DNA from 3 places in the Photobacterium sp. GB-1 genome. Region 1 is predicted to be linked to each of the others. Evidence: predicted binding sites of a transcription regulator. Region 1 holds the regulator's gene; each other region holds the start of a gene.
What was found. The regulator CRP, encoded in region 1, controls carbon source genes, mostly activating them, when cyclic AMP is high. The targets are predictions, from matches to a motif close to TGTGANNNNNNTCACA.
Positions count from the first base shown of each region.

Region 1 (4,684 bases):
CTCGCCGACTATACTTACCCTTGGGTAGCGAAGGGGATGCGTTGTTGGCAGCTTTAGTGGAAGCAACCAAAGCGATTGTGGTCGATGGACCATTTGCCGAGCCTGCACCGTTTATGGGGCCTCAAATCTCCCGCCAAGCCGCAGACAATATTGTGCAAACTCAACGACAATTAGTATCGCTTGGTGGCGAAGTATTGGTAGAGGCAAAGCGCGGACAGGGAGCGGTGGTTACACCTGGGATCGTTGATGTTACGAATATCGAAAATTTACCCGATGAAGAATACTTTGGCCCATTATTGCAGGTAGTGCGTTATCAAGATCTTGCTCAAGCCGTGTGTCTTGCGAACGACACCCGTTATGGCTTATCAGCCGGGCTTGTATCAACCGATGATAGTGAATGGCAATATTTTATTGATCATATTCGCGCGGGGGTTGTAAATCGTAATCGCCAGTTAACGGGAGCGAGTGGAGATGCACCGTTTGGTGGCCCAGGAGCATCTGGTAATTTACGCCCAAGTGCTTACTACGCTGCTGATTATTGTGCTTACCCAATGGCATCAATGGAAGGTGAGGCAACATGCTTACCTGAGCAGTTATCTCCGGGTATTTCACTCTGAGACTAATAGGTTCACTGTATTACTTACAGTAAGGATTGTGCAGCATGGAACAATTATTTACCGCGTTATGGCAAGATTATACTCAGCGATTATGCCCTTCAGCGCTGAATATTCGGCAATTACTTACCGAAGATGCGTCACTTAGAAATGATCATATTGCGTTGCGTACCTTTGCACTACCTAAATGTGGTTTAGCAAGATTAGCGGCTCCATTTATTGCGGTAGGTTATAAACCCAAAGGTCGATATCATTTCAAAGCGAAAAAGTTATATGCAGAGCACTTTGAACATCCCGATCCTTCTGCGCCTAAAGTATTTATTAGTGAACTGCAATTAGGGTTATGTTCAACAGAGTTACAAACAGAAGTACGTCAGCTTGTCGATCAAGTTGATGATGCTTATTTTGCTGATCCTGCTTTTCTTTCTCAAGGTAAACCATGGCAGTTAAGCCGTGATAGTTATCAGTTTTTAAATGCAGAAAGTGAATATGCAGGGTGGGTGGCAGCGCATGGTTTTGGTGCTAATCATTTTACTGTTGATATTAATCAGCTTGAGCAATTTAATGAAATTTCTGAAGTGAACCATTTTCTCGAATCAAGTGGTTTTGACATTAATCAGGCGGGAGGTGCGGTAAAAGGCGATCCTACTGTGATGTTAGAGCAATCAGCAACCATGGCTGATAAAGTCATGGTCACGTTTTCTGATGGTGAGATGTTGGTCTCTGGCGGATTTTATGAGTTTGCTAAACGTTATTTACAGCCAGATGGTGAGATTTATACCGGGTTTGTAGAAGCTTCGGCAGATAAGATCTTTGAAAGTACTTATAACTCTTGAACAGTGTAAACAAGGCAATAAAAAGCAGCCAATTGGCTGCTTTTTTTTAAATCTGTTAATTATCGAGGGGCGATCCCCAAATACCACTGTCTTCAACAGGACAGCGACGTAAACCTGTTTGCTGTTCTAAATAACAACGACGGTCACTAAAGCCTGTCATCTCAATAGTTGTAGGTTGAGGAGCGATAGCACCAGGTACAGTGGTGTAGCTATTCGGGGCAAAACGTTCAATATCCATATAAAAACCAAAAAAAGATGAAGTCCATTCATTGCTTGAATTTAGCATTTAATTTGAGCAATACAAATTAATTAATGGCATTAATGACACACTTTTTAAAGGTATTTATGGGGGGATTATTAATCAATAAGAAATAAAAAAGCCGCAACAGTGTGCGGCTTTTTTCGTACGGTTAAAGACGTTAAAAATTAACGCGTACCGTAAACAACAATCGTCTTACCGTGAGCAGAGATAAGGTTCTGCTCTTCAAGCATTTTCAGAATACGACCCACTGTTTCACGAGAACAGCCAACAATTTGACCGATTTCTTGACGAGTGATCTTAATCTGCATGCCATCAGGGTGCGTCATTGCATCTGGTTGTTTTGCAAGATTTAGCAATGTCTGTGTGATACGACCTGTAACGTCTAAGAATGCCAAATCACCTACTTTCTGGCTTGTCACTTGTAGGCGACTTGCCATTTGAGCAGATAAGCGCATCAGAATATCAGGGTTAACCTGAATTAACTGACGGAATTTTTTGAATGAAATTTCTGCTACTTCACAAGGACTTTTCGCACGAACCCAAGCAGTACGCTCTTGATCTTCTTCGAATAAGCCAAGCTCACCAATAAAGTCACCTTGGTTTAGGTAAGAAAGGATCATTTCCTTACCTTCTTCATCCTTGATTAGTACAGCAACAGAACCCTTCACAATGTAGTACAACGTTTCTGCTTTCTCACCTGCGTGGATCAGCGTACTTTTCGATGGGTACTTGTGAATATGACAATGGGAAAGAAACCACTCTAAAGTTGGATCTGTTTGCGGTTTACCTGGAACCATATTACTAACTTCCTCTGCATTTGTTGCCCAACAGCATTGGTTTCTTTTCTAACTTTTATCACGAGAAAAAAAACTGCCTACTGATAGGGTATCCATTCAGCCGCTGGGCTGCAAGCTAACTTGAATAAGTTAGAGTGTATCCTTTTTCTGCGCCTTTTTCTTGATATTGATCTAGTAGATTCGTTCATTTCATATGGATAACTGTGCACAGGATCACAATGCGGCGAGATAATTTTAAGTGGTGCGATAAGTAATGATTATTACGACGATTTTTAGAGAGGAAAAAAGTTGTTATTAAGGCGGAGAATTAGGATTTACATTCATTATTTAATCAATAAGACTAGAGACAATTATTGGGCGTTTGAATAAGGATTAAGCGATGCAGTCCCGAGTAAAATGGGTAGAAGATATGACTTTTTTAGGTCAATCTAGCTCCGGTCATAGTGTAGTCATGGATGGTAATGGAGGGGATAAAGCTCCAAGTCCAATGGAATTGGTATTAATGGCGGCGGGAGGGTGTAGCTCAGTAGATGTTGTCAGTGGTTTACAATCCCAAGCGCAAAATATTGTGGGTTGTGAGGTTCTTATTTCAGCTGAGCGTCGAGAGCAAGCGCCACGTTTATTTACCGCAGCCAATTTGCATTTTATTGTTTCAGGTTTTGATTTAAATGAAACCTTAGTGGCTAACACCATTGCTGATTCTTTAGAGAAATATTGCTCTGTATGCTTGATGATTGGTGAAAAGGTTAAGTTGACTCATTCGTATGAAATCATCACTGCTTAATAATGATTGAGATGAAAAAGGTTGGTGTTTGTGCCAACCTTTTTTCTATTTATTTTCGTTTGTGCAAACTTAACTGATTTTCCCTGTATTAATCAGTTTCTCGATAAGGGGGCGCATGATCAATTCCATTGCAAAACTCATTTTTCCACCAGGGACGACAAGCGTGTTATGACGTGACATAAATGAGCCTTGGATCATGGAAAGTAAATACGGAAAATCGACATTATTTAAACCGCGAAATCGGATCACAACAAAGCTTTCATCTAAGCTTGGGATCCCTTTGGCACTCACCGGGTTTGAGGTATCAACGGTTGGTACACGTTGAAAGTTGATATGTGTGCGTGAAAATTGCGGAGTTAAATAATTTAAGTAATCGTCCATGGAGCGAACGATTGACTCCATCACCGCTTCGCGAGAGTGCCCTCGATCTCTCGTGTCACGAACAATTTTTTGGATCCACTCCAAGTTAACAATGGGTACCATGCCAATAAGAAGATCAACATGCTGTGCGACATGGATCTCGCCATCGACAACCCCACCATGTAAGCCTTCATAAAAGAGTAAATCAGTGTTTTCTGCTAACTGTTGCCACGGAGTAAACGTTCCGGGCATTTGGTTGTAGGGTACGGCTTCGTCAAATGTGTGTAGATAACGGCGAAAGCGGCCAGTGCCATCTTCACCATATTGTTTGAAAAATTGCTCTAATTGGGCAAAGTCATTGGCTTCTGAGCCAAAATAGCTGATATGTCGACCTTGCTCTTTAGCTTTGCGGATCTCAGTGTCCATTTCAGGGCGGGTATAGCGATGGAAGCTATCGCCTTCTAGCCATGCCGCATTAATGTTCATCATATTGAACATCTTTCGGAATGCTTCAGAAGTCGTCGTGGTTCCTGCTCCTGATGAACCAGTAACTGCAATAATAGGATGTTTTGCAGACATGACTAACCTTGTCGTTGTTGATTATCGAAAGATAAATGAGAAAGCAGGCAATAATAAAATTACCTGATCGGGCAACAATGCTACTACAAGTTAACAGGGATGTCGGGATTGAAAAGTGAAACTGCTAGCGGAGGCAAGTTTTGAGTCGTAACTCTCTGGGCACGACTCACATTAATAAAACTTATTGCAACTGATTGCGTAATTTTATGTCGACAGATTCATGCAATTCAGAAAATACAATCACAGCATCACCGGATTTCAGTTGCTGCATCACGTAATTCACTTTGTTTTCTAAGCTCATTTCAACTTCACCGTAATCAGTGCCTTCACGTAGCACAAATTGTTCAATCAGGTTAGTCAGTGTTTCTGGGGCGATATCTTGCCAAGGAATGATCATTTTATGTCTCGTCGACTGCGTTACTGATACGCGCAGTATATGATAAAAATATCAC
Region 1 covers NZ_PYOB01000007.1:144,148-148,831, forward strand. The annotation lists gene astD (succinylglutamate-semialdehyde dehydrogenase) at 1-617, shown strand, start outside; gene C9J45_RS10285 (DUF1338 domain-containing protein) at 662-1,450, shown strand; gene C9J45_RS10290 (hypothetical protein) at 1,506-1,688, opposite strand; gene crp (cAMP-activated global transcriptional regulator CRP) at 1,877-2,509, opposite strand; gene C9J45_RS10300 (OsmC family protein) at 2,889-3,293, shown strand; gene C9J45_RS10305 (phosphoribulokinase) at 3,363-4,232, opposite strand; gene C9J45_RS10310 (YheU family protein) at 4,414-4,629, opposite strand.

Region 2 (4,684 bases), on a different contig from region 1:
AAATTAATCAAATCACATGATGCCCATTCCGCACCCAGTGTTTTACATGGCAAGCCTTCTTCTGCACCGTGCTGAATAGCGACTTCGTAGTTAAGATCTAGGTTTGACGCTAGGTTATTTACTACAGTTTGATCATTGTTTCCTTTACTTGCACAACCCGTCACCGCTAATGCAATAAAAGATGCTAACGCCGTAAGTTTAATAGTCATGATATATTCCTTTCTCCCGATATCTCTTCTAAAAAAGTGAAGAGAAAATCAATACGAGCCCAAACGTTGGGTACTCAAAATGCCGGCCCTATCATTCCATGTTTGAAAATAATAAGGCCGGTTTTATTAAAGGTCTTGCGGTATTACTTAATTACTGAAGAATTCAGGTAATTATGGAAGTTTTACAGAAGATAGATCTTCTGACGCTGGGATTTTCTTCATTTCGCCAGCAACAATTTCAGCTAGAGGGCCAAGGATAACCTGAAGGTTATTTGAACCTAGTTTAACTACACCCATCGCACCTAGTGCTTTTAACGTTTTCTCGTTAGCAAGACTGCTGTCTTTTAGCGTTAGGCGTAGACGTGTAATACAAGCATCAATGTTCTCTAGGTTACCGTGACCACCCAGTGCTTTTAAGTACTGCTTCGCTAGCTCGCTAGTTTCTGCAGAACCTGCAACTGATGAAGTCTCTTCTTCGTCGTCTTCACGGCCAGGCGTTTTAAGGTTGAACTTAACAATCGCGAAGCGGAATACAAAGTAGTAGATGAAGAAGAATGCAATACCTTGAACAATCAGCATATACCACTGAACAGCTAGTGGGTTGCGTGATGACAAGAACATATCAACTAGACCTGCAGAGAAACCGAAACCTGCAATCCACTGCATAGATGCTGCGATGTATACAGATAGACCCGCTAGTGCTGCGTGAATTACGTACAGTACTGGTGCTAGGAACATGAATGCAAATTCTAGCGGCTCAGTAACACCTGTGAAGAATGATGCAAAACCAGCAGCTAGTAGTAGAGATGCTACGCGCTCTTTATTCTTCGCTTTCGCAGTGTGGTACATCGCAAGTGCCGCACCTGGTAGACCAAACATCATGATTGGGAAGAAACCAGCTTGGTACATACCAGTGACACCTGGAGTTGCTGTACCTTCAGCGATTGATTTCGCGCCGCCTAGGAAGTTAGGAATATCGTTAATACCTGCTACGTCAAACCAGAATACTGAGTTTAGTGCGTGGTGAAGACCTACAGGAATCAATAGACGGTTGAAGAATGCATATAGACCCGCACCTACAGAACCCATACCTTGGATGCTTTCACCAAAATGTACTAGACCGCCGTAAATTGATGGCCAAACAACCATCAAGATACCTGCAATAACGATACCAGCAATAGATGTTAGAATTGGTACTAAACGCTTACCACTAAAGAACGCTAGTGCTTTGTGTAGTTCTACGTTTGAGAAACGGTTGTACAACTCAGCTGATACGATACCGACTAAGATACCTACGAATTGGTTATTGATTTTACCAAATGCAGCTGGAACTGCGCTTGGGTCAATACCTTGGATTTGCGCGACTGCACCCGGTGCAAGAAGCGTTGTTACCACAAGGAAACCTACAAAACCAGAAAGTGCTGCTGCACCATCTTTATCTTTAGACATGCCGTATGCAACACCCACTGCAAACAGTACAGACATGTTATCAATAATTGCCGCACCAGCCTTGATCAAGAAAGCAGCTAATGCAGAGTTTGCACCCCAGCCGTTCGGATCAATCCAGTAACCGATACCCATTAAGATTGCCGCTGCAGGAAGTACTGCAACTGGCACCATTAATGCCTTACCTACTTTTTGAAAATATCCAAGAATATTCACCCTTAGTTCCCCCTATGGTTTTCTTAGATGTAATTAAATAACTGTTTATAAGCTATCCGTATTAAGTTATCCGCAGTTTAAGAAATTAATTTCGCCCCGCAAATTAAAAGCTCATCATTTGTGATCTCAATCACCGACGGAGGTTAGAACTGAGTGATTTTGCTAGCTCGATCATAAAACTTATTTTATCATTCGAAACAAAGGCGCTATGTCGCTAAGATTTTTCCTGTTTTAACTTTCTTCAACGAGGTATCAACGTGAGACTAATCCCGCTAAATAACGCTAAAGATGTTGGTTTATGGTCAGCTCGCTACATCGCAGATCGTATCAATAAATTCGAACCATCAGCTGAGCGTCCATTTGTATTGGGTCTACCAACTGGTGGTACACCACTTGCAACTTACAAACGTCTTATCGAGCTATACCAAGCTGGTGAAGTAAGCTTTAAACATGTTGTTACTTTCAACATGGATGAGTACGTAGGCATGCCTGCAGATCACCCAGAATCATACCGTAACTTCATGTACAACAACTTCTTCAACCACGTTGACATCCAAGAAGAGAACATTAACCTTCTTGATGGTAACGCAGAAGATCACGTTGCTGAATGCCAACGTTACGAAGATAAGATCAAATCTTACGGTAAAATCAACCTATTCATGGGCGGTGTAGGCAACGACGGCCACATTGCTTTCAATGAGCCAGCATCATCATTAGCATCTCGTACACGAATCAAAACACTAACGCACGAAACGCGTATTGCTAACTCTCGCTTCTTCGATGGCGATATCAACCAAGTACCTAAGTACTCGCTAACTATCGGTGTTGGTACATTACTAGATTCTGAAGAAGTCATGATCCTTATCACTGGCCACAACAAAGCACAGGCACTACAAGCTGCGGTTGAAGGCAGTGTCAATCACCTATGGACAGTATCTGCACTGCAGCTACATCCTAAATCAATGATTGTTTGTGATGAGCCATCAACTCAAGAGCTAAAAGTGAAGACCGTTAAGTACTTCCAAGAACTAGAAGCGGAAAATATTAACCACCTTTAATCCTATTAAGGAATATTCATGTACGCGCTTACCAACTGTAATATTTTTACCGGTAGCGAAGTGCTGAATAACCACGCCGTCATTATTGACGGCGTGAACATTCATGCAATCTGCCCGATTAATCATTTACTCGATGGCATCGACACTATCGATCTTCATGGTGCAAACCTCTCTCCTGGCTTTATTGACTTACAATTAAATGGTTGTGGAGGGGTGATGTTCAACAATGAAACCACCGCCGAAGCCATTGATATTATGCACCAAGCCAACCTAAAATCAGGTTGTACTAGCTTTCTCCCTACGCTTATCACCTCCCCCGACGAAGACATGAAACGTGCAGTTTCAGCTATTCGTGACTATCAAGCAAAATACCACAATCAAGCATTAGGCCTACACCTAGAAGGCCCTTATATTAATGTTGTAAAGAAAGGGGTTCACCGCCCGGATTTCATTCGTCCAGCGAGTGACGATATGATTGCGTTCTTGTGTGATAATGCTGATGTTATTACTAAAGTCACTCTCGCACCTGAACTGAATTCACCTGAGCATATTCAGAAACTGATTGATTCAGGTATTGTCGTATCGGCAGGACACAGTAATGCGACATACGAAGAAGCAAGACAAGGCTTCGATCTCGGTATTAGTTTTACTACGCATTTATTCAATGCGATGAGTCCAGTAGAAGGTCGTTCGCCAGGTCTAGTTGGCGCTATTTACGATAGCAGTGAAATCTATACAGGCGTTATTGCTGACGGTTTCCATGTTGACTATGCCAATATCCGCATGGCTCATAAAATGAAGAATACGCGTTTAGTTTTAGTGACCGATGCCACAGCTCCAGCAGGTGCAAACATCGATAGCTTTCTTTTTACTGGGACAAAGGTATATTACCGAAACGGCATGTGTGTAACTGAAGAAGGCACACTTGGTGGTTCAGCACTGACAATGATTGAAGCAATTCAAAATAGTGTTGAACATGTAGGTATCGCCTTGGACGAAGCGATTCGTATGGCCACACTTTATCCTGCTCGCGCTATTGGTGTAGACAAGAAACTTGGGGCTATAAGAAAAGGCATGGTAGCAAATCTTACTGTGTTTGATCGCGATTATCATGTTCAGGCGACAATTGTTAATGGTGAATACAAACAGAGCTAATTATGACAGGCGGACAAATTGGTAATGTTGATCTCGTAAAACAGCTAAACAGTGCAGCTGTTTATCGCTTGATTGACTTGCAGGGCCCTATTTCACGTATTCAGGTGGCTGATGTTAGTCAGCTTGCTCCTGCCAGTGTTACTAAAATAACCCGCCAACTACTTGAGCGCGGCCTAATCAAAGAGGTCGCGCAACAAGCATCAACCGGCGGTAGACGGGCAATATCGCTGACAACTGAATCAGCAGCATTTCATTCTATTGCGGTGCGTATTGGTCGAAATTACATTGAAATAACCCTTTATGATTTAAGTGGTAACCATATAACAGGTACCGCTCACCCATTTTCTTATACCAGCCAACAAGCCTTAATTGATGGTTTACTTGAGCATATCCAAAATTTCATCAGTAATAACCAAAATGTAATGAAAGAATTGGTTGCATTTGGTATTACGCTCCCCGGCTTAGTGAACCCTGAGCATGGTATTGTGGAATATATGCCACATATTGAAATTGATGACTTTCCATTAGCTGACATTATTAAAAAACAATTCGGTGTTATTTGTTTTGTCGGTAATGATATTCGAGGCCTAGCGCTAGCTG
Region 2 covers NZ_PYOB01000001.1:384,006-388,689, forward strand. The annotation lists gene C9J45_RS01600 (beta-N-acetylhexosaminidase) at 1-209, opposite strand, end outside; gene nagE (N-acetylglucosamine-specific PTS transporter subunit IIBC) at 381-1,871, opposite strand; gene nagB (glucosamine-6-phosphate deaminase) at 2,129-2,929, shown strand; gene nagA (N-acetylglucosamine-6-phosphate deacetylase) at 2,948-4,084, shown strand; gene C9J45_RS01620 (ROK family protein) at 4,087-4,684, shown strand, end outside.
Region 2: nagE (N-acetylglucosamine-specific PTS transporter subunit IIBC) is a predicted target of CRP. The motif match lies at 1,991-2,006, and genes of this name have one in related genera.

Region 3 (4,684 bases), on a different contig from region 1:
ACAATCCCCCCATATTTCCACCCTTCAGATACAACAATCCCCCGATTGTTACCAACCGAGGGATTGCTTAATAACTAATGAAATTAATCAGTAATTACTTTGTACGACCAGCACGCTTACGATCGTTTTCAGTAAGAAGTTTCTTACGAATACGGATGCTTAAAGGTGTCACTTCTACTAGTTCATCGTTATCGATGAATTCTAGTGCTTGCTCAAGTGTGTACTTGATAGCAGGAGAAAGAGTTTGCGCTTCGTCAGTACCAGAAGCACGAACGTTTGTAAGCTGCTTACCTTTCAGGCAGTTAACTGTAAGGTCATTAGAACGGTTATGAATACCGATGATCTGACCTTCGTAAACTTCGTCTGCGTGCTCAGCAAATAGACGACCACGCTCTTGTAGGTTAAACAATGCATAAGTCAGTGCTTTACCTGTTGCGTTAGAAATCAATACACCGTTGTTACGTTGACCGATAGTACCGCCCTTGTGAGGACCGTAGTGATCAAACGTATGGTAAAGAAGACCTGAACCTGAAGTCAGTGTCATGAACTCAGTTTGGAAACCGATAAGACCACGAGAAGGCATCATGAAGTCCATGCGAACACGGCCTTTACCATCTGGTGCCATATCAGTTAGCTCACCTTTACGAAGACCGATATTTTCCATGATACCGCCTTGGTGCTCTTCCACCACGTCGATTGTCACAGTTTCAAACGGTTCCATTAGCTGGCCGTCTTCTTCTTTGATGATAACTTCTGGACGTGATACTGCTAGCTCGTAGCCTTCACGACGCATATTTTCGATCAGGATAGATAGGTGAAGTTCACCACGGCCTGATACGCGGAATTTATCTGGGTCAGCTGTTTCTTCAACACGTAGTGCAACGTTGTGTACTAGTTCTTTTTGAAGACGCTCTAGGATGTTACGTGAAGTAACGAACTTACCTTCTTTACCAGCAAACGGAGAGTTGTTTACTTGGAAAGTCATAGTAACTGTTGGCTCATCAACAGAAAGAGGCGTTAGCGCTTCAACACAGTTCTGATCACAAATAGTGTCAGAAATCTTAAGCTCGCCAAGACCTGTGATTGCAATGATGTCGCCCGCTTTCGCTTCTTCAACTTCATGACGCTCAAGACCTAGGTAACCTAGAACTGTACCTACTTTACCGTTACGCTTAGAACCGTCAGCACTTACGATAGTGACTTGTTGGTTAGCTTTCACTGTACCACGAGTAATACGCGCAACACCGATAACACCAACGTAAGAGCTGTAATCTAGCTGAGAGATTTGCATCTGTAGTGGGCCATCAACATCTACTGAAGGCGCTGCAACGTTATCAACGATAGATTGGAACAATGGTTCCATGTTCTCGCCAGTTTCGCCTTCTTCTAGTGTTGCCCAACCGTTTAGTGCTGATGCGTAAACCACTTGGAAGTCTAGTTGTTCGTCAGTTGCACCAAGGTTATCGAATAGGTCAAATACTTGATCCATAACCCACTCAGGACGTGCACCTGGACGGTCAATCTTGTTGATAACAACGATTGGCTTAAGACCGTATGCAAACGCTTTTTGCGTTACGAAACGAGTTTGAGGCATCGGGCCGTCAACTGCATCAACGATAAGCAATACAGAGTCAACCATAGACATGATACGCTCTACTTCACCACCGAAATCGGCGTGTCCAGGGGTATCTACGATGTTGATGCGGTAGTCATTCCAGTTGATTGCTGTGTTCTTAGCAAGAATGGTAATGCCACGCTCTTTCTCGATATCGTTAGAATCCATCACACGTTCTTCGGCTTCGCCGCGACCCTCTAACGTGCCAGACTGCTGTAGAAGTTTATCAACCAAGGTAGTTTTACCATGGTCAACGTGAGCAATAATTGCGATATTTCTTAATTTATCGATCGATTGATTAGACATTAGTTTCACATTCACTCAGAACATGCAGCATCTTCACTAGAGGCTACTTGATTAAAAAAACGGCTCATAATTTAACAGATTTTACGCCAAAACCCACGAAATATGTGATTTATATCACCAGCTTTTTTATGACCATGCTCTAGAGCCGCATTTTTACTCGCTTTTTGGCCTGATTTTATTTTTTTGAACCCTTCTATTCAGACCATAAATCCCCACTTAACCCTGTTTTCTCACTCCCTACGGATAAAAACATCATTAGAGGTACACAGTTCTCCTTTAATAATAAAAACTCTTTTTTAAGGAGATTATGAATTGACAATAATTTTTAACATCGCGATAGTAAGCATGTTCTATTATTGTTAATGACACATCGATGCACCAAAACAGTGCACCAATGCATCAATATAGTGCAAAAATGGATTAATTAAGCTTTAGCAATGCGTAAAAACCGCATTCTTAAAGCTTTTAAAAATTGGCATGGTTTTCGCTTAAGAACATTCAGAACTGCTCATTCTCAGAAATGAGCAACACTAGATTTGCGGCCATGCCCTTATATAACACCGGAGGTTACTCAAGATGTCAGTAGAAAACGTACTAGCGCTGATCCAGGAAAATGAAGTTAAGTTTATTGACCTACGTTTTACCGATACAAAAGGTAAAGAACAGCATATCTCGATCCCATCTCATCAAATTGATGCTGATTTCTTCGAAGAAGGTAAAATGTTTGATGGCTCTTCAGTTGCAGGTTGGAAGGGTATCAACGAATCAGACATGGTAATGATGCCTGACGCATCAAGCGCGGTACTAGACCCATTCACTGAAGACGCTACGCTAAATATCCGTTGTGATATTTTAGAGCCAGCAACAATGCAAGGTTACGACCGTGATCCTCGCTCTATCGCGAAGCGTGCAGAAGAGTTCATGCGTTCAACAGGTATCGCAGACACGGTTCTTATCGGCCCTGAGCCAGAATTCTTCCTATTTGACGATGTTAAGTTTAACACTGACATGTCTGGCTCTTTCTTCAAAATTGATGACGTAGAAGCTGCATGGAATACCGGTTCTGATTTCGAAGGCGGTAACAAAGGTCACCGTCCAGGTGTTAAAGGCGGTTACTTCCCAGTAGCACCTGTTGATTCATCACAAGACATCCGTTCTGCTATGTGTTTAATCATGGAAGAAATGGGTCTAGTTGTTGAAGCTCACCACCACGAAGTAGCAACAGCAGGTCAAAACGAAATCGCAACACGTTTCAACACGCTAACAACAAAAGCGGATGAAATTCAGATCTACAAGTATGTTGTTCATAACGTTGCACACGCATTCGGTAAAACAGCAACCTTTATGCCTAAGCCACTAGTAGGTGATAACGGTTCTGGTATGCACGTTCACCAATCACTAGCAAAAGATGGTGTAAACCTATTCTCTGGTGATAAGTACGGCGGCCTTTCTGAAATGGCACTTTACTACATCGGTGGTATCATCAAGCATGCGCGTGCAATCAACGCATTTGCTAACCCTGCTACGAACTCATACAAGCGTCTAGTTCCAGGCTTTGAAGCTCCAGTAATGCTAGCTTACTCTGCGCGTAACCGTTCAGCGTCTATCCGTATTCCTGTAGTACCAAGCCCTAAAGCACGTCGTATCGAAGTACGTTTCGGTGATCCAGCGGCTAACCCATACCTAGCATTTGCTGCAATGCTAATGGCTGGCCTTGACGGTATCCAGAACAAGATCCACCCAGGCGAAGCGATGGATAAAGACTTGTACGACCTACCAGCAGAAGAAGCAGCTGAAATCCCAACAGTTGCAGAATCGCTACAAGGCGCATTACAAGCACTAAGCGACGACCGTGAGTTCCTAACGTCTGGCGGCGTATTCTCTGATGACTTCATCGATTCTTACATCGCACTGAAATCTCAAGACGTTGAGAAAGTAAACATGACAACTCACCCACTAGAGTTTGAACTTTACTACTCTGTTTAAGTAATCACTTAATTACTAAACATTAAATACTTAGGCCTGCTTCACAAGCAGGCCTTTTTGATCTTGTTGTCACCCGCAAACCAACGACAATAATGAATCTTATTCACGACCACTCTTGTTCGTGCAAACAAACTTGGAGTTAACGGATGAAACTCTCTCGTTTTTTTAATCTACTCAGCCCAATTTTTATTACCCTAATATGGACCGCTGCGAGTTCCGCCCAAGCCTCTACCATCTACTCATGGACAGATGAAAATGGCGTGGTGCACTTTACCGATCAACCTCAAACCCCCGATGCCACTGCTTACCCTTTAAGCGTGACAGAAGTCAGTGGCAATATTGAACAAACCGCAGATACTATTGACACTCAAACCACTGATATTACCGTGGTAGAAGAGCCAGCAAAAACCATTACAACCGTCAGTTTAGTTTCGCCTATGCATGAGCAAACCATCCGCAATAACGAAGGTATCATCAATATTCATGCGGTCACCAACAGCAAACTTAACAATCAAACCCAAGCGCAATTAGTATTAGATGGCGTGGTGAAAGGCGAGCCTCAAACAGAACTCACTTGGACATTAGATAACATTGATCGTGGCAGCCACCAATTACAAATTCAACTAGTTAAAGGCGGCAAGGTTATTGCATCGTCAGACAGTATTACCGTTTATCTGCATCGAGCCACAGTGAAGGCGAACAAGCCAATGCCAGTACAGCCTCGCTAATCCACAGTTTCACCAATTAACAGTGCCCGATCAGCAATAAACAGGTTAC
Region 3 covers NZ_PYOB01000016.1:60,549-65,232, reverse strand. The annotation lists gene typA (translational GTPase TypA) at 95-1,921, opposite strand; gene glnA (glutamate--ammonia ligase) at 2,498-3,907, shown strand; gene C9J45_RS14925 (DUF4124 domain-containing protein) at 4,054-4,635, shown strand.
Region 3: typA (translational GTPase TypA) is a predicted target of CRP. The motif match lies at 2,025-2,040, and genes of this name have one in related genera.